Regions from separate parts of the Clostridium sp. JNZ X4-2 genome, predicted to be linked through region 1. Evidence: riboswitches for the same ligand, from Rfam matches in the RefSeq annotation. Region 1 holds a riboswitch; the other holds the start of a gene.
What was found. Region 1 has a riboswitch for S-adenosylmethionine ahead of ACYUJ6_RS15130 (O-acetylhomoserine aminocarboxypropyltransferase/cysteine synthase family protein). Riboswitches for the same ligand answer to the same signal wherever they lie in the genome.
Positions count from the first base shown of each region.

Region 2: linked by a shared signal. The riboswitch ahead of ACYUJ6_RS10715 (amino acid permease) and the one ahead of ACYUJ6_RS15130 (O-acetylhomoserine aminocarboxypropyltransferase/cysteine synthase family protein) in region 1 are both predicted to bind S-adenosylmethionine.

Region 1 is NZ_CM142685.1:3,137,570-3,149,864, forward strand. Features, by position in the region: gene ACYUJ6_RS15120 (APC family permease) at 1-1,085, opposite strand, end outside; gene ACYUJ6_RS15125 (alpha/beta hydrolase) at 1,193-2,158, opposite strand; gene ACYUJ6_RS15130 (O-acetylhomoserine aminocarboxypropyltransferase/cysteine synthase family protein) at 2,203-3,477, opposite strand; SAM riboswitch class I at 3,782-3,896, opposite strand; gene ACYUJ6_RS15135 (ISNCY family transposase) at 4,164-5,537, shown strand; gene ACYUJ6_RS15140 (prenyltransferase/squalene oxidase repeat-containing protein) at 5,908-7,131, opposite strand; gene ACYUJ6_RS15145 (DUF4430 domain-containing protein) at 7,176-7,880, opposite strand; gene ACYUJ6_RS15150 (ECF transporter S component) at 7,870-8,586, opposite strand; gene ACYUJ6_RS15155 (ABC transporter ATP-binding protein) at 8,583-10,217, opposite strand; gene ACYUJ6_RS15160 (energy-coupling factor transporter transmembrane component T) at 10,198-11,106, opposite strand; gene ACYUJ6_RS15165 (Ig-like domain-containing protein) at 11,182-12,295, opposite strand, start outside.
Region 2 is NZ_CM142685.1:2,234,636-2,246,930, reverse strand. Features, by position in the region: gene ACYUJ6_RS10750 (AAA family ATPase) at 1-2,894, shown strand, start outside; gene ACYUJ6_RS10745 (ketopantoate reductase family protein) at 2,979-3,908, shown strand; gene ACYUJ6_RS10740 (cation diffusion facilitator family transporter) at 3,928-4,800, shown strand; gene ACYUJ6_RS10735 (S-ribosylhomocysteine lyase) at 4,889-5,368, shown strand; gene ACYUJ6_RS10730 (CoA transferase subunit A) at 5,585-6,292, shown strand; gene ACYUJ6_RS10725 (3-oxoacid CoA-transferase subunit B) at 6,336-7,001, shown strand; gene ACYUJ6_RS10720 (PLP-dependent cysteine synthase family protein) at 7,437-8,351, shown strand; SAM riboswitch class I at 8,475-8,583, shown strand; SAM riboswitch class I at 8,664-8,772, shown strand; gene ACYUJ6_RS10715 (amino acid permease) at 8,843-10,213, shown strand; gene metK (methionine adenosyltransferase) at 10,282-11,478, shown strand; gene nifB (nitrogenase cofactor biosynthesis protein NifB) at 11,599-12,295, shown strand, end outside.

The DNA of each region.
Region 1 (12,295 bases):
AATCCCCAAATTCCCGACAGCCCAACTTTTGATAAAGTTAAAATTGTAGGTACTACAAATGTTATAATAGATACAATACCTATTGCCACATGAGGTGTTCTATTTTTTTTATGTGTATTTGATATATTTTCATTTAAAATACCGTTTTTAGACATTTCATATAATCCTCTGGCACCAGCATTTATACTGGCTAATACCACTGCAAGAGAACTGACAACGGCACCTATTGTCAATAATACCGCTAATGCGGATACTCCAAAATGAGCCGCCACTTCTGTCACAGGAGCCTGACTTGTGGTATATTTATCATTTAAAAACCTAAATGCCGATATATACACATAGGAATTAACAATATAATAAAGTCCTGCAATAAAGGCACTTAATGTCACCGCTTTAGGAATATTTTTCAAAGGGTTCTTTGCTTCATCTCCAAGCATAGTTGCACTTTCAAAACCTACCATACACATAAATGCCAGAATTGTACCCTGCATAACTCCTGAACCAGAAAATGCTTTTACATTTAATTGTGCTGCATCCACATTTGAGCCTAGTTTAAAAACTACAATAAAAGCAAGTATGACCCCTATTATCAATGAAGCAATCTCAATATAAAGCATAACCTTGGATGATAAAGAAATATCTTTCCATGCTAAAAACCAAGCTGCAAATGAAACTATACCAATAATCAATACCGATGGAATATAAATACCAATTGGATTTATAATTACATTTAAGTAGCTGGCAAATAAAGGTGCAACTGAAGCAGCACAAGCAATATATGCAATAACAAGTGCCCATGCACCAATTATACCGAATCTCGGTCCTATACCCTTTATGATATATCCATATAACGACCCTGTTCCTAAATATTCTCTTGCAAAACAGTTAATATTTTTACCTATAAAAATCACTCCTATAACAGCAATAGCAAAAGATAGCCATGTTCCATTTCCCGCACTGGCTGCTACCATGGGAATTGCTACTAAAGGCCCACCTGACGGTCCAATAGTTGCGATAGATTGTGCAAATAAATCTTTAAATTCCAAGCACTTCAATTTTAGTCCCGAATTATTATCATATACCATATTATCTTCCTCCATATTATAAATTATTTTTTATAAAAAAGGCTTTAAGCAATTAAATGTTTTGCTTAAAGCCTCCGGTTTTCCAGTGAGCAATTTATAGTTATTTTTTATATATGGCTGCACAGCCAATTATATAGATCCCTGATTACTTCATCTCTATTCACTTCCCTCAGCATCTCATGCCTTCCATTTTTATATGTTTTATATGTTGTATCCTTTATTCCAAATTTTTTATATGTCTGAAATAGTGTTTTTATGCTTTCTCCGTAGTTCCCAAAAGGATCATCATTTCCCGATATGGAAATTATAGGCAGATCTTTAGGTATTTTTTTAATAACTTCTTCTCTATGCAAATTTTTTAAAGCATAGATGAAATCTTCATAATATCCAACTTTATAATCTATGGCTGCATAAGGAGAGCTTAATGTATTTTCAAGCATGGTGAAGTCACTGGTGAGCCAGTCATAATCTGTCTTTGCAGGCTGAAATTTATCATTATAATGTCTAAAAAAATAATCTGCAGTTTTTACACTTTTACCCTTTCTTCCAACCTGGGCAACCTCTTCTTCCACTACTTCAATCAATTTTTCTATTCTTCTTCCATCAATTGGCCCGGTAGTTCCAGAATATATAATCCCATTTACTTTACTTCCATATTTATATGCATATATCTGAGCCAGCACAGATCCCAAGCTATGTCCTAAAAGGAAATTTGGTAACCCTGGATTTTCAATTTTTATAATATCCGTTAATAATTTAATATCTTCTACCATCCACGATATTCCATCCTCACCCATATAACCTGCACTTTCTTCATAAGATGGTTCATTTATGTTTCCCGCTGTCCTCCCATGACCACGGGCTTCATTAACATATACGGCAAAACCCAATTTAACCATATTCACACTGAATTCCCTATAATAATCAGCAGTTTCACCCATTCCATGTGCTACCTGTATAATTCCCTTTATTCTAGATTCATCACATGGCAACCATTTTTTAGTAAAAAGTTTTACATTCTGCTGATCTCTGTAAAAAAACGTTTCAGATTTATATTCTATACTGTTACACATAATATATATACCTCCAGAGAATATATTTTTCTAATCTGCATATGTCAGATTTTATCTAGAGCTTGTTCAAAATCTGCTATTATATCTTCAATATCCTCAATTCCTACAGATACTCTAATCAATTCAGGTGTTACACCTGCAGATCTCTGCTGCTCTTCATTAAGTGCAATATGTGTTGTACTTGCAGGATGAATCACATATGTTCTCACATCTCCCAGATTAACAACTATGGAAGCCACCTTTAAACTCTCCCCTACTTTTTTTGCCGCTTCAATACCTCCTTTTACACCAAAAGTCAAAATCCCACTAGCACCTCCTCTTAAATATTTTTTAGCTCTATCATACTCCTTATCCGATTTCAGATAAGGATACTTTACCCACTCAACTTTAGGATGTCTTGAGAGGTATTTAGCCAGACTTAATGCATTTGAGCAGTGTCTTTCCATTCTTAAATGCAAAGTTTCCAATCCTAAAATTGTTAAGAATGCATTCAACGGAGCTTGTGCTGCACCAAACTCTTCAACTAGATTTACTCTTAACTTACCGGAAAATGCTCTTTCTTTAAATTCATCTACAAATATTAAATCAGTTGGCCCTGTTGGAGTTGTATAGTCAGGGAACTTTCCATTTGCCCAATTGAAATTACCACCATCAATGATTATTCCACCTAAAGCTACTGCATGTCCATCTGAATATTTAGTTGTTGAATGTACTACAATGTTGGCACCATATTCAAATGGATTGATCAAATAAGGAGTAGCAATAGTATTATCTACAGCAAATGGTATATCCAGTTTTTTTGCCACTGATGAAAACTTATCAAAATCAAGAACATTAAGCCCTGGATTTCCTATTGTTTCTCCATATATAAGCTTAGTATTTTCTTTAGCAAGAGATAGTATTTCTTCCTCAGAGGCTTCCGGATCAGCAAAAGATACCTTGATACCTAACTTGGGCAAAATTGCATTAAAAAGATTATAAGTTCCCCCATATAATTTGGAACTTGCAATAATGTTATCACCGGCATTAGCTATGTTTATTATGGAATAGACCACAGCAGACTGCCCTGAAGATGTTGCTACTGCTTCAATTCCGCCCTGCAATTCCACATATTTTTTTTCCAGATCAGTAACTGTAGGATTTCCTATCCTTGTATATAAATATCCCGGAGTTTTTGCTGCTGCAACATTTCCAACTTCATCAAATGTGTCATACCTGTAAGATGTGCTCTGTACTATAGGAACTACTCTTGATTCTCCTGATTTAGGGAAATATCCAGATTGTACAGCTTTTGTCCCTATTCTAAATTCCTTACTCATAAAATCATCCTCCAATTTAAATGTTATTTATAATTTCTTATACTTTTCAATAATTCTGCCACTTCAATTTCCAGCTCATAAATCAAATTTTATCTCTTTAATCTCAATTCCCCACAACCTCACATTAATACCCGAAATTATTTTCTTATTTCAAAAAATTTTTTTAAAAAAAGACCATGCAGCATTCAATAAATGAACCTGCATAGTCTCTAGTATATCTGGTCAACTAAGTACATCATTTTAAAATTATATCTAAAATCACAAAAAACCTCTTATAGTAAACCTATGAGAAGCTCAATTCCATTTCTCATCTCTCAGGTTTAACCTGCTGGAATTAGCACCGTTAAATACAATATAATAAATCGCATTTAGGTTGCTGGACGTCATAGGACCAGTCCCTCAGTCACTCTTGATAAGAATCCACTATTAAATTAAATACACAATTAAAATCTGACCTCCAGCTTTTCCAGCTAAACAGTCTATGTATAACTTGTATATACTATACAAGCTTTTATCTTTTTTGTCAACATCAATTAAAGGATATTAAATATATAATATGATTGATTTGTGATAATGTCTTAGTATACCATTTGCGATTATGTCCCAAATAAATAAAAAATAATGTTAGAATATACCTCATGACAATAAGAAATGAGGTGGACATAATTAGAAAGGTAGAATTAAGTATGAAAGAAGATTTTAAATATAAGATTATTAAAAAATTAGTAGAAACCAATGGTAATAAGAAAGCTGCTGCTATTCGTCTTGATTGTTCTGTTAGACATGTGAATAGAATGGTAAATGGATATTGTGCTAAGGGCAAGGATTTCTTTGTCCACGGGAATAAAGGCCGCAAGCCTATCAATTGCTTTTCAGAAGAGACTAGACGTAAAATTATTGATTTATATCAAACTAAATATCATGGAGCAAACTTTACACACTACTCTGAGCTTTTAGCTGCTTATGAAGGCATTTCTATTGCTCCTAGCACTATTAACACAATCCTTATGGCTGAACATATCATATCTCCCAAAGCCTGTCGTGTTACGAAAATGAGGGTGAAAATGGAATTACTAGAGAAACAAAAAAGTTCCAATTTATCCACAGACGATAAGTTAGAAATTGATAGATCCATTATTGCTATTGAAGACGCTCATCCGCGCCGACCACGTTGTGCTTACTTTGGTGAAATGATCCAGATGGATGCATCTTTACATCTTTGGTTTGGAAACACTAAATCCCAGCTCCACATAGCCATTGATGATTCAACTGGTGCTATTGTTGGCGGGTACTTTGATGAACAGGAAACCCTGAAAGGATATTACAATGTATTGAATCAGATTCTTGTACAATACGGTATCCCATATATGTTATTCACTGATCGAAGAACTGTATTTGAATACAAACAAAAGAAAGCTCCAACTACAGAGGAGGATACCTTTACACAATTTGGATATGCCTGCAAACAATTAGGTATTGAAATTAAAACTAGTAGTGTCCCTCAAGCAAAGGGTCGTGTAGAACGCCTATTCCAAACATTACAATCACGATTACCCTTAGAACTTGAGCTAGCAGGTGTAACAAGCCTGGAACAGGCAAATGAATTCTTGAATCACTACATAAAAGAATTCAATACCAAATTTGCTCTTGAAATCAATCATACCAAATCTGTGTTTGAAAAACAACCATCTATTGATAAAATTAATTTAACACTTGCTGTTTTAGCAGATCGTAAGATTGATTGTGGACATTGTGTAAAATTCAATAATAAGTATTATAAACTTGTTGATGCCAACAACCATCCTATTTACTTTAGAAAAGGTACTGATGCCTTAGTTATAAAAGCCTTTAATGATGGTTTATACGTCAGTGTAGGCAATAAAATATATGGTTTAGAAGAATTACAGGTTCATGAAACTAAGTCAAAGAATTTTGATTTTGTAGAAGATAACCCTAAAAAACATAAGCGCTACCTGCCACCAATGAGTCACCCTTGGAAGCAAGCATCATTCCAAGCATATCTAGAAAAGCAAGCGCATAGGGCAAGTAAGACTTGCTAATGTTAATTTAAAATAAATAGATTCAAAAACGACCTCTGCATTTTTTTAAAAAAATATCAAGCAGTAGGTATGTTTAGTGTACCTAAAATTAGGACTTAAAATAAGTAGAGCACCAATTGATTATTGGTGCTAATGTTTCACTTATTTTGGGACATTTTCGAAAATGGTTGACACATCAATTAAAGGATATTAAATATATAATTGAATCAAAAAATAATACTGCATGGACAGATTACCTGGTTAAAGAAGAAGGCTGGGATTTATATTTTTAGCTTTACAACATAAAACTCATTGAAAAAGATGAAATGCAAAGAAATGCAAAGAGATGACCTCTATACAATATAGAGATCATCTTTTCGCACTTATTCTTCTATTTTGATACATATATGCCAGTGCCTTGTTCCTTGAACAGCTTATAGGCTTCCAGAGCCTCAGCAGCCTGTTCAGTTGAAAGGGAATTATAACCGGTCTGTTTGTCAAGGCTGAACCCTCCGTCAACCTGATAGCTTAAAAGCATATCCATTAAATTCCTGCCATTTTTAGTGAACTCACTTCCTGCAGGATCCACCCCGTTGCTGCAGAGAGCTATTATTACCTGGGATAAACTCTGGCTGTTTTCTGTACCCATGGAAGAATATCCTCCATCACTGTCCTGCATGGAAGAAAGTTTTTCAATTCCACTATCTATAATCTGTTTTACATCTTGCCTATCTGCATAAGGTGCCAGAGCCGTGAGAGCCATGGCCGTCATATCCGTATCCGCTTTGTCAGTGATGCTCCATCCATTATCTGCTGTCTTGGAAGATATTATTTTATCAATTAATTTATCTTTGTTCAGCAGCGCATTGTCCGGCAGGTCAAAATTCCCGGAATCCAGAGCTATAAGTCCAAATATGTATGCATTTACCCCTTGACTGTCCATATTTGTGTTGTTGTATATTTTTTCTACTAAATTATCCCCCCCAAAATTCGTGGGATCCTGCCCTATGGATGATAGAACAATTGTCATTCTTTCATAGTCTGTAGGATCTAAAGAATCTGCTTTTGCCGAACTCAAAGTATTTTTCAGAGAGGTCAAATAACTTGAAGGAACTTCTTTTCCATGCTTGTATACCACAAATGCCTGCCAATCATCTTCGATTCCATCTTTTAAAATTCTGTCTACAGTTGTATTAAGTGCATTTTCCACCCGGGATTTATAATTATAATCCTGGGAAGCAGGGCTCAATTGGAAGGTATACCTGGCATCATCTTTTAAATATCTGCTTCCTACAGAATGAACTTTACTTCCTATATTTAAAGTATAGATTTCACCCTGCTTGTATCCGCCTTCTGGAGCATCTACTTCTATCTTGTTGTTATCAAGCAATTTTATATTGGTGGATAGCACATTGCCCTCACTATCCGTTACAGTTATGGCATTCTTTGTCTCATCGTCAAAACCTACATACTGATTGAATTTTATGGTCCAGGATTTATCCGGGTCAGTTATGGATTTATCTGCTGAGGCAGCCTTTGCAAAAAAAGGCTGAACCAACAATGTTGAGCTTATTACTGTCCCCAAGACAGCATATTTTATCTTTGATCTTAACATTTTATCTTTTCCCTCCCGTATACAGTTATTTTAATAAATACAACTTAGTTGCTGTATCCATTTTCAACATACTTCCAGATTACAGCATCGCCGCTGTTTAACACATATTGTCCGCTTCCAACACTTGCCTTGCTGAATTCAGACTGTCCTTTTTTCTTTACATAATAACACCAGCCGGATAGTGGGCCTTCTGCTTTTTCCTTCAATCCATTTATATCTGAAAAATAGACAGTAGACCCGGTTCCCTTAGTGGTATAATTTATTTTAGCTTCATCCAGAGCTTTTTGAGTTATATATCCCACAGTTTGTCCATCTATGTTGTCCAGATTCTTCTGTAAAACTACTGTATTTCCATGTATGGCATCAATAATTTCAATAGATGATTGTTCTGCTGGTTTCTGGGAACTTGTACCATTTGTGCCGGATGTCTGGGCCGAGCCTGACTGGCTGGAAACAGCCTGCCCTGCTTGACTATTTCCTTTTGAAGTCGTATTTGAACTATTTGAATCAGATGCTGCAGCTGCTTTACCGGATGCTGCAGAAGTTTGGGAACCATTTTTAGCTTCAGATTCACTTTTATCGGATTTATACACATCTTTAGACTTTCCCTGAGTGTTTTCAGCACTCATCTGCTTATTTGTAGTAGTACTTGTATAGATTTTCTGGGCCTTGATTGCAAATGCAAATACCACCACGCAGACCACAACGGCAGATATAATGACTGCATACTTTTTCTTTTTACTTTTCATTAATTCCATCTCCCCCTTTAATACCCGTATAACTTATAATTAATCTTCTCTTATAACGCTGAAGTACCGGTAAAAATCTTTTGTAAAATATAATGGAAAATACAAATGAACTGGTGCCGTGCAGAATATCAAAAGTCAATCCGGAAGCATAGGCACCTACAATAGTCCAAAATTTTATGGGCTTTACAAAAGCTAGCACATACTGAAGATTCATAATCCAATCAAACATGAATCCAAATAAAAAACATATGACTGAAAATTTAAGAGCGGAAACTTTTCTATCATCTTTTCCCAAAACTCCGGAAACAATTCCCACAAGGCCCCAGGAAAACATCTGCCATGGAGTCCAGGGTCCCTGGCCAAAAAATATGTTTGACAAAAATGCAGATGTACTTCCAATTAGAAACCCCTCATAGGGTCCAAATACAAAACCGGAAATTGCCACCAGAAAAGTTATGGGCTTTACATTGGGAACTACCGCAAATATTATTCTGGAAACAGCTGCAAAAGCACTCAATGTAGCTATAATTGCAATTTCCTTCGTGCCTGAGTGACTCTTTTCAAAATAAAAATAACTCATAAAAAGTATTGCAAAAACTCCTATAGTACATATAAGTGAAATTCCCGTCTGAAAATTGCTTTTAACTGTAAGTACCATGAGCACTATAATTATAGCAGAAGTAACAGCAATAATTAATTTCTTCATATTGAACACCTTCCAATGGCTTCTTCCAGTGTGAATATACTGCTGTCCTTGTCTCTCAGCAGTTTATTCATGGAAGTGGTATAAAATATTCCGTCCCCCAGTACCTGCTTTTTGCCGCCGTCTGCTACAATACTGCCGTTGAACATGACCATATACCTTTTGCAAAAATTACTGGCAAAATCCGTATCATGAGTTACAAGAATAATGGAAGTACCCTTTTTATTGAGTTTCTGAAGCAATTTTCCCAATTTATACTTAAGCCCGCTTTCAAGGCCTCTCGTGGGTTCATCCAAGAAAATCATATCCGGCTGCAGAACAAGTATGGATGCTATAGCCACCCTCTGACGCTGACCTCCGCTTAAATCCCTTGGATTTTTATCTTTTAAATCATATATTTCAAGTTCTTTTAGAATATTCTCCACTACTTTTCCATCGTATATTCCATAATTGTCCATAGTAAATCTGACTTCCTCATAAACACTGTCCTTGGACAGATAATCATTGGGATTTTGAGATACATAGCCTATGTGTCTGGCTATCTGTTTTATATCCATTTTCGAAGTATCTTTTCCATAGAGCTTTATTGTGCCTTCATACTCCTTAAGTCCCAATATAGTTTTCAAAAGAGTGCTTTTTCCTGCACCGTTAGCTCCCATTATGGCAATAAATTCACCATCTCTTACAGTAAAATTTATATTTTTTAAAATTTGCTTTGAACTGTATTTACAGTTCAATTTCTTTACAGAAAGCACTTCTTTCACATTGTTCTGATCTTCAGTGGCAGCGACTTCATTTTCTGGTTTGATACTGAGAGAACTGTTTAAAATCTTGACTCTGGCATCTTTAAAATCCCTTGGCATACTATCAAAGTTCATCTTTTTGAAAAACTTTAGATAATCAGGCATAAACATAAACTGTCTGTTATTACAATTGTAATAGAAATCACTCTTATCTTCAAATAATTCCAAAGTACCATCATTCATAGTGGCTATGGAATCTACAGTATCAAACCACCTGTTCACCCTCTGTTCTATTACTATTATGGTTATACCAAGTTCCTCATTTATTTTTTTTGTTATATTGAGCATTTCCTCTGCAGAAGAAGGATCCAGCTGTGAAGTGGGTTCATCCAGAATTATGCAGTTAGGCATATATACAAGTGCAGAGGCTACTGCCACCTTTTGTTTCTCCCCACCCGACAGGGAAGTTATATCCCTGTCAGCCAGATGAAGTATTCCTGAAAATTGAAGTGCCTCATAAACCCTTCTCTTTATTATCCTTTCATCCACTCCTATATTCTCCAGGCCAAAGGCTATTTCCCTGTGAACTTTATTCATCATGAGCTGCTTTTCCGGATCCTGAAATACCATAGTCACCTTCTGGGCTCTTTCTTTATGATCCATATCCTTTAAAAATCTGCCGTCTATTTTTATTTCTCCGCCTATAGTTCCACCGTAAAAATTGGGAACTGTCCCCACTATTGCCCTGGCAAGAGTTGATTTGCCGGATCCGGATCTCCCCGCTATTAACAGAAAATCATTTTTCTCAAGGGATAGATTTATATCTTTCAAAGACCTTTCCTTTTCCATAGGATAAGTAAAATTCAAATTTTCAATCTCTATATATGCCATATTCCCTCTCCTCGCCATTTAATATTACTGTTAGTGAAATAGCCACTATAAAAGCAAAAATAACAGCTATACCAATATTTATGAAGTTCACAATGGTTACACCATTGTATATATCAAATTTTGCCCATCCTTTAAACTGTGCTATTCCATAAAATACAATGAGAGTTATGTTTAAAATTATTACCTGCCAGTCCCTGCTTTTAAATTTCTGCCTTTCATAAACGCTTCTGTTTCCACTTAAAAATCCCCTGACATAAGCCGCTTCTCCTATGTTAAAGGAACCTTCCATGGAATCCTCCAGCAATATTGACATCACCGGAATATAACTTGCAGCTTTTTCCCTGGCTTTTTTCCTGTGAAATACCACACCTCTTATTTCATATATTTCTTTTAAATTTTTAAATCTATCCTTCATGCTGGGTATAAGCTTGAAACTTATCATCAGCATAAGGGTTGACTTTGGCATTATGGAGGAAAAATAGGAAACGGCCCTGTCGGAGTCAATCATCAGTTCCAATATCAAAAACAGATATATAACCGCCAGGAACTTAAAGCACATCACCACTGCATATACAAAGGCCTCCAGTGTGAATCTTTTATGAAACAGATAGAATAGTGTCGTTCTTCCTGAACTCACAAAGAGCACATTTAATAGAATTATAAAAAAGGCAATGGGTACAAAATAATAGAGTGCCACTTTAAATTTATGTTTTTCATTGCAGAATAATATCATGGATATAACAAATACATATACAGATGCAAGTACTACCGGATTGTCATTTGAAAATATTATCATCATCATGGAGATAAAAACCAGAGAAGCTGTAAGCACATGGTACTGTTTAAAATCAATGAAGTATCTGGAATTTTCTCTATTTTTATAAGTCATGGATTTTCACTTCCTTTAAGCTGTTTAAAGAATGGCTGTAATCCAGCAGCCATTCTTTAAGTATTCCCCAAAATATCAGTTTATAGGTATTTCTATAGTATCAGAAAGTGGATTATCCTTGTCATCCAAAACAAAGGCTTTTAATGTATATTTTCCCGTAGATGGAATCTGCATAGATGCATCTATTGTAGATGATTCAGCATCTTTTATAGACTGACTTACACTCACATGATTGATAAATTTACCTTTATTATTATCATCATACAGAGCTACCATCAGTGTAACCGGCTGATCCTGAGAAGATACATTTTCAGCTTTTATTTTTATGTCTGCATCATTTCCCAAAGAAAAGCTGGTGTTTTCAGTTAAATTTTCTATGTGAACTATTTCCTTGACTACAGTAATTTCACATGTATCTTCTACGCCGGAATTATCTGTAGCAGCAGCTGTTATAGTGGCCTGTCCTTCTCCAACTGCAGTAACCTTACCATTAGAATCAACTGTAGCTACATTATTATCAGAACTGCTCCATGAAATTTTATCATCACCAGGTAATGAAGATGCTGTAAGCTGTACACTTCCACCCTTTACTAATTTATCTTCACTTTCATTTAAAGTTATGCTAGTTGCAGGAACATAAAATCCCTTGTATACAGATCCTTTTCCTTCAGTTAAAAGTTTATAGGATACTAATGCTTCCAGTCCCTGGTTTGTGGCATATACATTTACACTATTACTATCTGTATAGCCAAATCCTGATTTATCGCTAACGGCATATCTTAAAAGAGCATCTATAGGATTCTCATTTTTTATAAACCTGCTATCTGTAGTAGGATTTATTCCATTGTCACAAAGACCAATTATGACCATTTCTGTGCTATTGGAGTTTTCCCCGCCATAACAAGATGTAAATCCCCCGTCTTCATTTTGTTCATCGGAAAGTTTCTGTACTGCACTGTCTACTGCAGATTTCACTTCACTATTCTTATAATAATAAGGTGCAAGAGCTGAAAGTGCCACAGCTGTGGTATCTGGATCCATAACATATTTTTCTTCTGCACCTGGAGTCCACTGGTTAACATTAGAGTACCAGGCACCATTTTGCCTGCTGGAATCACTCAATATAGCATCAATTAGTTTTTCTCTCGTCCAAACAGCATTTTGAGGTACATAAAAATTTGCCGCGTCT
Region 2 (12,295 bases), 900 kb from region 1:
GCCAGCTGAAGGGTTATGAAGGCATTGGGGCAGAAAACTTGAAAGAAAAGGCTGAAGAACTGGAAAGAATAGAAAAACAGTATGGCAGATGTAAAATAGAATATAATGTGGTTGAACAAAAATTTAATGATGGAAAAGAATTATGGAAGCTTCAATTGGAATTAGATGAAAAAGTCAATGAACGCAAGCTGTTAAGAGAAAAAGAAGGTCAGATAAATGAATGGGAAAAAAAGGTTAGTTTGGCTGAAGGAGCATTAAAGATTAAACCCTATATGGATAACTTTGAAAATACACTTGATCAAATAAAGACCATAAAAAAGGAACTGTTAAATTTAAATAATAAAATAGGTGTTATAAGAGAAAATAAAAATAAAACAGGGATAATACTAAATGAAATTAGGGATAAAAAAGATAAGGAACTGCCGGAATTAAGGGTAAAACAACAAAAAATTTCAGATGCTGTTGAAGAAAGCATAATATTGAACCGATTACAGCAGGAAAAGAAGCTGCTGAAGAAAGATATTGAATATTTGAAGAAAAATTTACAAAATAAAAATAATGAAATGATAAATGATAAAAATTATATTGAAGAGCTATTGGTTAATATCAGGAAAAAAGAAGAGACAATGGAAATTTTGAAAATACCTGAAGAGTATAAAAGAAAAATAAATAAAGGAATGATTATGTTAATTAATTATGAGAATATTATGGTTCAAAAAAATAGCCTGTGTAAAGATATAGAAACTTGTCAGATGAATATGAAAGCTGCAGCTGGCAGAGGGGAAATTTTACTAAAAAATATTGAAGAAAAGAAAAAGTTGTTGGACGATAATATGAGGAAATTGAATAAACTGCTGGAAATGTGTCCTGGGGATGAAAACACCCTGCTTGTTTTTCAAGCCAATTTATCTTCTGTAAAAGGTAAATGTGATAGATACAGAGATTACAAAAATTCTGAAGATAAAAGCAAAGGTATTGTTCAAGATTTAAAAAAAGAATTGAAGAATAAGTGTGGCATAAAATCTGATTTGGAATGTGAAATTAAGGAAGTAAGTGAAAAGGTGGAAAAATTTAAAAGGGATGATTTGGCAAATACTTTAAAAAATACACTGTCGGAGGGTGATTCATGTCCTGTTTGCGGTTCGGCATATCATTGTGTGAAAAGCTTCAATATAATTGACACCAGTAGTTTAGAAAAACTAGAAATTGATTTAAATCAAAAAGAAAATAAAAGCAGGAAATTAACTGAAGAGATAATAAAGATACAGACAAATATTTTATCAGAAGAAAAAAATGTAAAAGAAATTCAGAAAAAAATTAAAGAATTAGGAGAGGACTTTAAAGAGATTTCAGTAAGTATTCTCCAGTGTGAATTTCATAAATTAAAATACAATATAATTGAATTTAACGACAAAAAAAGTATTCTGGAGAAAAAGATTAAAATTTTAAAAGAGGAAAAGACTTCTATGGATATTGATTACAGCAGAGAAATTACTATACAAGAGCAAAATAAGTCTCGATTGATAAGATTGCAGCAAGATTTAAACACTGAGGAAGAAAAACTGAAAATAATGGAAGAACAATTGTCGTCATTAAAAGCTGAACTATCAGTAGAAAATTTTAAAAGCAGGTCAAATGAAATAAATGATAAAGAAAAAGAAAGAATTAAGCTGGAAAGTGAAATAAGAAAATTTAGAAATGATTTAGATATAAAACGGAATGAAAAAGAAGAACTTAACAGCAGAGTAACAGATTTAAAAGAAAAATTAAGTGAAAAACAGGCAAAGTTTCAGGAAACAGACAAAAACATATGTGAAAAAGAAAATAGTATAAAAAATAAAGTGGGGCAGATAGTGGATTTAGAAGATCTTAATAAAGGGATATCTGACTCCATAGAAAAGATAGAAAGTGAATATGCAATAGCAGAAAAAAATAATAGGAAAATAGAGAAGGACTATGATATATATAATAATAAGATAATAGCTGCCCATAGCAGCTTAGCCAATTTAAACGAAAGAAATTTAAAAGAGAGGGAAAGTCTGGAAAAAGCTCTGAAAGAGCAACCATTTAAAGACATATATGAAGTTAAAAAGTTTTTTATGAACAGGCTTGATATGAATAAACTAAGGGAAAAGATACAGGAGTATAAGGATTTTCTTGTAAAGTTAAATGTCACTATAGAAAATCTCTATAAAAATACAGGGGGTAAAACTTTAACAGAAGGCCAGTGGATCCAAATGCAGCAGGATAAAAATGAAAAGAATAATGAATTGAATAAATTATATGAAGCTAAAATAAAAATAAATGAAGAGGTAAATTCTATAAATATAAAGTTATCAGAGTTAAAGGTTCTTTTAGAAAAAAAAGAAAAAATGGAACATGAATTAGGACTTTTAGATGATCTGGAAAAATTATTTAAAGGTAAAAAATTTGTGGAGTTTGTGGCTGGAAATCAATTGAAATATATATCCCTGGAAGCAGATAAAAAATTGAGGCAGATTACCTGTGAAAATTATGGATTAGAAGTTGATGAGGACGGAAGATTTTTTATCAGGGATTATAAAAATGGGGGGAAAAAGAGGGATGCTTCCACATTGTCAGGAGGTGAAACTTTTGTGACATCTTTAGCTTTGGCACTGGCTCTATCTGCTCAAATACAGTTAAAGGGCACAGCACCTTTGGAACTGTTTTTCTTAGATGAAGGTTTCGGTACTCTAGATGATAATTTACTTGAAATAGTTATGGATTCCCTGGAAAAAATTCATAATGACAAATTATCAATAGGAATAATAAGCCATTTGGAAGTTATCAAGGAAAGAATGCCGGTAAAACTTATAGTATCTCCTGCTGAGGCAGGAATGGGAGGAAGCAGGGTAAAAATAGAAATAAATTAACCGAGAGTATATTGTTATTTATATATAATTTATTATATTATTGTAAATGTAATATAGTAAATATTGAATGGAGGGGGATACATTATGAACAGTATAAAAAATATAGCTGCCATAGGAATGGGGGCTATTGGATGTGCATATGACAGTAAATTGTATGACTTGAATCCAGCAGGATTAAAAGTCATAGCAGGTGGAGAAAGGGCTGAAAGATATAAGAAAAATGGATTTATAATAAATGGAAAAAGATATGACTTTACATATGTGGATCCGGAAGAAAAAACAGAACCGGCAGATTTGATTATTGTTTCAGTAAAGTCATATCAACTTTGTCAGGCTGTGGAGGATATGAAAAATCAAGTTGGGAAAGATACAATTATAATATCTCTTATGAATGGAATTACCAGCGAAGAGATAATAGGGAAAAAATATGGAATGGATAAAATGCTCTATGCCCTCTGTATTGCCATTGATGGAAACCGAAAGGGCAATGAGATCTCCTTTTCCAGTTACGGAAATATAGTTTTTGGCGAAAAAACAAATAATATTTACTCGGAAAAAGTACAGAGGATAAAAGAACTTTTTGACAGGGCAGATATAGCCTACAGCATTCCAAAGGATATGATGCACTCCCTGTGGTATAAATTTATGATCAATGTGGGGATAAATCAGGCTTCAGCAGTTGTAAGAGAGAATTATGGAGTATTTCAATTTGTAGGCGCGGCGAAAGAGCTTATGGAATCTGCCATGTGGGAAGTGGTAAGGTTATCCAAAAAAATCGGCATAAATTTAAGCGGAGGGGATATTGAAAAATGGAATAAGGTACTTGCTTCCATGCCTCCCCGCAGCAATACTTCAATGTGTCAGGATATTGAATATGGCAGAAAAACTGAAGTCGATATATTTGCAGGAACTGTATGCAGACTGGGAGAAAAATATGGAGTAGATACTCCAGTAAACAGGACACTTTTAAATATAATAAAGGCAGTGGAGTGGAGCAATGCTTCAAAAATGTAGGTTTTATAGGAGAGAATAGATGGAAGAGGATTATAAAGATCTTAAAATTGCAGAAAAGAGAACTAAGGTAAATGTTATAGTATATGTGTTTTTATCTTTATTTAAGCTCAGTATAGGATATTTTTTTCACTCCAGAGCTCTTTTCGCGGATGGCATTAATAATTCCACGGATATAATAGCTTCCCTAGCCATTGTTATAGGACTTAAAATATCCAGAAAACCTGCCGATGAGGATCATGCCTATGGACATTTGAGAGCACAGACGGTATCTACCCTGGTTGCTTCTTTGATAATGATAGCTGTAGGAGCAGAGGTTTTTTACAATGCAGTGTACTCCACTATATTTTTCAAGGCCAAGGCACCGGATATGATATCTGCATTGGTTTCCATTGTATGTACTGTATTGGTATATGTAGTGTACAGGTATAACAGGAAAGTGGCAGTTAAAATTAAGAGTATGGCACTTATGGCTGCTGCAAAGGACAATCTTTCAGATGCCTGGGTCAGCCTTGGGGCTGCCTGTGGAATTATAGCATCGCAGTTTGGTTTTCCCTGGATAGATCCACTGGCAGCAGTAATAGTGGGAATACTGATAATAAAAACAGGAATGGGAATTTTCAAGGAGTCCGCCCAAAGTTTAACTGATGGTTTTGACAGCAGGCAGCTGGATAAGATAATTGGAAAAATAAATCAAGTTGAAGGCGTAGACAGTGTCAGGGATGTAAAGGCCAGGGTACATGGAAACAACATTTTACTTGATATCGTAATAGGCGTCAGCTCCAAATTGACCGTACTTGAAAGTCATAGTATTACGGAAAAGATAGAAAGCATGCTGAGCAGTGAATTTAAAATAAAATATGCAATTATACATGTAGAGCCGGCTTTGAAATAGCTGTTGTATTCGGACATTAGGGTAAAACTGAATAATTGATTACAGGTTGAACATGATGTATAATAAATGCTACAGGAGGCGATATTACATGGATAAAATTTCAAGTTTCACTGTCAATCATTTAAAACTGATACCAGGTGTTTATGTTTCCAGAAAAGATAAATATGGAGAGGTAGTTCTAACCACATTTGATATAAGAATGACAAGCCCTAATGATGAACCTGTTATGAATACAGCGGAAGTTCATACCATTGAGCATTTAGGAGCAACTTTTTTGAGAAATCACAGTATTTATGGAGATAAAACCGTATATTTTGGACCCATGGGGTGCAGAACGGGATTTTATCTGATTTTGCATGGAGACTATGAGTCAAAGGATATTGTGGATTTGCTGGTGGAGATGTATAAGTTCATATTAAATTTTCAAGGAGATATACCTGGAGCTGATCCAAAAGACTGTGGAAATTATTTGGACATGAATCTTCCTATGGCGAAATACTGGGCAGATAAATTTCTCAAAGAAGTTTTGACAGATATCCCGGATGAAAGGCTGAATTATCCAAATTAATATGGAAATAATTAATAAAAGTCGCTTTTATCATATTTTATGATAAAAGTGACTTTTTAATCTTAGGTTAATTATTATAACTAAACAAGATTCATTTTAGAAATCAGCAGATATAAGATATTGACAAGCAGTAGTCGTTTACAATAAAATAATATAGTGTAATCATATTACACTAGTTTGATTTTGGGCTGTTTATTTTATAAGGGGGAATATAATATGCCGCAATTTTTAGATATGGAGGAAGCAATAAAGAAATATGTTAAAAATGGCTCAACCATTATGATTGGGGGATTTCTTGGAAGCAATACACCATTGATGGCTGTTGATAAATTGGTAGAACTTAATATAAGTGATTTGACACTTATATGTTCAACAAATTCTTTTCCAGGAGGAGGATTTGATATAGGACTGCTGTTTGATCATGGGCTTGTAAAAAAGTTTATAGGTTCTCATATAGGAACCAATCCTACTGCTGTAAAACAATATATGGATAACAAAATAGAAGTGGAGTATTATCCTATGGGCAGCCTAATTGAGAAGATAAGGTGTGCTGCTGCTGGATTAGGTGGAGTGCTGACACCTACAGGACTGGGAACCTTGCTTGAAAAAGGTAAAAAGAAGATAGAAGTAGATGGCAGGGAATACTTATTGGAAACTCCTTTAAAGGCAGATGTAGCTATAATAAAAGCTCAAAAGGCAGATAAAATGGGAAATCTTGTTTATAGCGGTGCACCTACTGCCAGCCCGCTGATGGCAGCAGCGGCAGATATAACTATTGTGGAAGTTGAAGAAATAGTTGAAGCCGGTGAAATCAAACCGGAGATAGTTCAAACGCCGGGAATTTTTAATGATGCAATATGTGTAGGATACAGTTATGAAGAATGTCAGAGTAAGATGAGAAAGGTATGGAGTAGACTACAATAATCTATATTTAATTGGACAACTTAAAAGCGGGGGGGAATTTCAAATGAATATAAAAAATAAGATAGCAAAAAGAGCTGCCAGAGAATTAAAGGATGGAATGGTAGTAAACCTTGGATTTGGTATTCCAACTTTAGCAGCCAACTATATTGAAAAGGGAATAAATGTTATGCTGCAGTCTGAAAACGGGGTCTTGAATTTTGGAACAGATGTAAAAGAAAATGAGGACAGTCCATTTTTTTGCGGTGCAAGCGGAGGACCAATAAATGCACTGCCCGGTTGTTCCATTGCTAATTTAGATACAGCTTTTCTGATTTTAAGAGGTGGACATGTAGATATAACCATATTAGGTGCTTTAGAGGTAGATTCAGAAGGAAATATAGCCAATTGGGCAGTGCCATGTGGAAATGATAAATATATACCTGGAGTGGGAGGAGCTATGGACATACTGGTAGGTACTAAAAAGGTAGTGGTTGCCATGACACATAAAGCCAAAGATGGGTCATCTAAAATCAAGAGAAAATGTTCCATGCCTATTTCGGCAGTTAAAGCAGTGAACTTAATTATTACTGATGAAGCTGTAATAAAGGTTACAGATGAGGGACTGCTTCTGGAAGAAATAGCACAAGGACTTACAGTAGAGCAAGTTGTTAAAGATACTGAGCCGGAACTTATAATATCGGAGAATTTAAAGGTCAGTGATATTTTATAATATATAAAGTTGAAATTATTTAAAATGCAAAATAATACTTGATTAAATTATATTTATGTAGTATTATGAGGTTATTAAAAATTGCAATGATAAGAAGAGTAAATTACAGGATGCTATTTAGAGAAAATTTCCATTAGGTGCAAGGAAATTTTAGCGGAGAGTAATTGAAGTGCATCTTGGAGCACTGAATTGAATTGAAGTAGATTTCAGCGGATACAACCGTTAAAATGTTGAGGTATGATTGTACCAATAAAAGTTTTATTTTATTTATCGTATTTTGTTTGTTATTTTTACGATTTATATTATTAAACAGAGTGGAACCGCGGAAGTAACCTTCTGCCTCTGTAAAGAGGCAGAAGGTTTTTTGTTTTTCAAAATTCCGGAATTTGAAAAATAATAAATGAATTTAACAAGTATTAGATGGAGGAATCTTATATGAAAGTTTTTGATGATATTAAAGAAATGATAGGAGAAACACCTATACTAAAAATAAATAAATTTGATTTAAAAGATGGAGTCAATATATATGCAAAGCTTGAAAATTTTAATCCAGGAGGCAGTGTAAAGGATAGAATTGGCGATTATATGATAAAGCAGGCTGAAAAAAGGGGAAAATTAAAGAAAGGATATACAATAATAGAGGCTACAGCTGGAAATACTGGGCTTGGAATTGCACTAGGAGCATTAAATAGAGGATATAAGGTAATATTTGCAGTTCCAGAAAAGTTTTCAATAGAAAAGCAGGTGCTTATGAAAGCACTTGGGGCAGAAATAGTTCATACTCCTGAGGAAAGCGGAATGAGGGGAGCTATAGAAAAATCCAGGGAACTTTTAAATGAAATACCCAATTCCATATCATTGGGGCAATTTGAAAATGCAGATAATCCCAAGGCTCATTATATTACAACAGGTCCTGAAATATATGAACAGCTGAAGGGGAAAATAGATTATTTTGTTGCCGGGGCAGGCAGCGGGGGAACTTTTACGGGTATAGCAAAATATTTAAAGGAAAAGAACAGCCATATAAAAGCTATACTGGCTGATCCGGAAGGTTCTACTCTTGGTGGAGGTACTGAAGAACACGGTTATGCCATTGAAGGCATAGGGAATGATTTCCTGCCGGATACTATGGATTTGGACTTAGTGGATAAAGTTATAAAAGTAAATGATGATGAAGCTTTTTCCGCAGTTAGGGAACTTGCAAGAAGAGAAGGATTAATAGTGGGATCTTCCTCAGGAGCAGCTCTTTCGGCAGCATTAAAACTGGCTGAAACTATAGATAGAGGTAATATAGTTACTGTATTTCCGGACAGGGGAGACAGATACTTCAGTAAAAGTTTGTATGATTAAGGGATAACTGACAAATGATGCTGACAATATTGAGATTATTATTTTAATATGTATTGACAAGAGAGCTTAAAAATTATATAGTAAATATAATCAGTTTGATGTTTGTAGATCAAAATATAAAATTTCTTATCAAGAGAGGTGGAGGGATTGGCCCTATGATACCCGGCAACCTGGTATGTATTATATACCCAACGGTGCTAAATCCAACAGGTGAAAACCTGAAAGATGAGAAACAGAGGAAATATAACTTCCTGCGGTTTCTCAGCAGGAAGTTTTTTATTTTGACTTCAAATTTAAAATTAAATATGATAGTTCTTATCAAGAGAGGTGGAGGGACTGGCCCTATGATACCCGGCAACCTGATTATGCATTATATAATCAATGGTGCTAATTCCAGCAGGTAAGTCCTGAAAGATGAGAAACATAAAATGTAACTTCCTATGTTTTCTCAAGTAGGAAGTTTTTATATTAGTTTTTTATGGAGGTATGAAATGAGCAAAAATTTAGAACAACAGCCATTAAAAAAGGATTTAAAGAATCGTCATATACAGATGATTGCTATTGGCGGTGCTATAGGAGTAGGCTTATTTTATGGATCTGCTGATGCTATTAAAACAGGTGGACCTGCTATTATTTTAGCCTACTTAATAGGTGGTTTATTTATTTTCTTGATTATGAGGGCATTGGGGGAATTAGCTGTAGACCAGCCTAATTCAGGATCATTTAGTGCTTATGCAACTCGTTATCTGGGGCCTTTTGCAGGATTCTTTTCGGGCTGGACTTATTGGTTTCAATGTACAGCTACTGTTATGGCTGAACTTACAGCAATGGGAATTTACATTCAGTTTTGGCTGCCTGAATTTCCAAAATGGCTTACTGCCCTAATATTTTTATTAATACTGATTGCAATTAATTTAATTGGTGTTAAAGCTTACGGTGAGTTTGAATTCTGGTTTGCCCTTGTAAAGGTAGTTGCTATCATATGCATGATTATTTTTGGAATATTGATTATATTTTTAGGATTTAATAATGCTGGACATTCTGTTGGATTGTCTAATATATGGGATAATAGTGGATTTTTTGCCAATGGATTTAAGGGATTTATTTTATGTTTTGTTTTTGTAACCTTTGCTTTTGGAGGTGTGGAACTTATTGGTATAACTGCCGGTGAAGCAGAAGAACCTCAGAAATCAATACCCAAGGCAATAAACGATGTGTTTTGGCGTATACTTATTTTTTATGTAGGGTCTATTACTGTAATGCTGGCGCTTTATCCATGGAACAAAATTGGAATAGATGGAAGTCCTTTTGTACTTGTATTTTCCAAAGTTGGAATTCCTGCAGCTGCATCAGTTATAAATTTTGTTATTTTAACGGCAGCTCTTTCAGGTATGAATAGTGCTCTGTATGTGGATGGCAGGATGCTTTATAGTTTGGCTCTGAATAATAATGCACCAAAGGTATTTGGTAAAGTGAATAAATCCGGAGTACCCTATGTAGGAATACTTTTCAGCACAGGAGTAGCAGTAATTGCTGTAATATTGAATTATTTTGTTCCAGGAAAGGTTTTTGGATATATTTCTTCAGTGACAACTATAGCTATTCTGACTGCCTGGGGAACCATTCTAATAACCCAGCTGAAGTTTCGAAAGGAAAAATCTGCAGCAGGTGAGAAAATCAAATTTAAAATGCCGCTGTGTCCTATATCATCCTATATTACTATAATATATCTGTTGGCCATTGTTGTTTCATTGGGATTTTTACCTGCCACCAGGGTGGCTCTTTATGTCATACCGGTATGGGTACTGGCACTTGTAATTTTATATAAGTTGTTTTGCAGTAAGAAGATAAGAGACTCTTAAAAAATTTCATTTTAAGTTCGTATTAGAGTTATGCATAAAAAATATTTAAATAAATTGGAGGGTTTAAAGTGAGTAGATTATTTACATCGGAATCAGTAACAGAAGGACATCCTGATAAGATTTGCGACCAAATATCTGATGCAGTTCTAGATGCAGTCATTGAACAGGATAAGTATGGAAGAGTGGCTTGTGAAACAGTTGTAAATACTGGATTAGTGCTTTTAGTAGGTGAAATATCAACTAAAGCTTATGTGGATATACCTAAAATAGTTAGACAAACTATCAGCGATATAGGGTACAATAATTCCAGATTTGGGTTTGATGCCAGCAATTGTGCTGTTATAACCTCCATAGATGAACAATCTTCAGATATTGCCCTGGGGGTAAATGAATCTCTGGAGGCCAAACGAGGAGAAAAAGATACTATTGAGGCAATTGGTGCGGGAGATCAGGGAATGGTGTTTGGATTTGCCACCAATGAAACTCCAGAGTACATGCCACTTCCCATATCATTAGCCCATAAACTTTCAAGGAAACTTGCCCAGGTAAGAAAAAATGGAATTATTCCTTATCTTGGGCCGGATGGAAAAACTCAGGTTACAGTAGAATACGAAGGTGAAAAGCCTATAAGGGTGGATACAGTTTTGATATCCTCCCAGCATGAAGAAGGCATAGGACACGAACAAATTGAAAAGGACATAATAGATGAGGTTATAAAAAAAGTAATACCTGAAAAATTTATAGACTTTAGTACAAAATATATTGTTAATCCTACAGGAAGATTTGTAAAAGGAGGTCCAGAGGCTGATTCAGGACTTACAGGAAGAAAAATAATAGTTGATACCTACGGTGGATACGGAAGGCATGGGGGAGGAGCTTTTTCAGGAAAAGATCCTACGAAAGTTGACAGATCAGGAGCATATGCAGCAAGATGGATAGCAAAAAATTTAGTGGCCGCAGGTGTGGCAGACAAAATAGAAGTTGAAATTGCCTATGCAATAGGTGTGGCAAGACCGGTATCTATAAGTGTGGATACCTTTGGTACGGAGAAAATCATTGAAGAGAAGATAATAGAAATTATAAATAAGCTGTTTGATTTAAGACCAGCAGCTATCATAAGAGATTTGGATCTGAGAAGACCCATATACAAGAAAACAGCGGCTTATGGACATTTTGGAAGAACCGATATAGATTTGCCCTGGGAGAAACTTGATAAGGTTGATGAAATAAAGGAAAAGTTGTTTGACAATGTTTTGTACTATTAAAATAAAAAATTCTGTGCTTTTTAAATGTAGTTGACCAGAAATACTGGAGGCTAGATAAGTTGAAAATAAGCTTATCTAGCCTTTTTATTTAAAGTTATAAGAGAGAGGAGATAATAAAATATGCCTGTTAATTTTGCAAAAAGTATTGAGGAGAGGACATTAGAGCATCCATGCTATAATTGTGCCGCCCATAAATATGCCAGAATGCACATACCTGTGGCTCCGAAATGCAATGTGAGCTGCAATTTTTGTAATAGAAAATATGATTGTGTAAATGAATCAAGACCTGGTGTGACAAGCGGAATTCTAACCCCTGAGGAAGCCAGAGACAAATTCAAGGTAGTAAAAAACAGAGTAAAAAATTTGACGGTAGTGGGTATAGCGGGACCAGGAGATCCACTTGCAAATTTCCAAGAGACAAGAAAATCCATAGAATTAATAAAGAAAGAGTGCAGGGATATTACATTTTGTCTTTCCACCAATGGATTAATGCTTCCTGCATATGCCGATGAAATAATAAAGCTGGGAATTACCCATGTTACTGTAACAATAAATGCTGTTGATCCTGAAATAGGCGGCAGGATCTATAAGTTTGTCAATTATCAGGGAAAGACTTTTGTAGGTGAGGAAGCAGGGAAGATACTGCTGAATAATCAATTGTCAGGGCTGAAATATATTGCTGGAAAAGGCATTGTGACAAAGGTTAATATTGTGATGATAAAGGGAATTAATGATACTCATATCCCTGAAATAGTGAAAAAAGTTAAAGAATGCGGTGCCTATATGACCAATATAATGCCTCTAATACCTGTAAAGG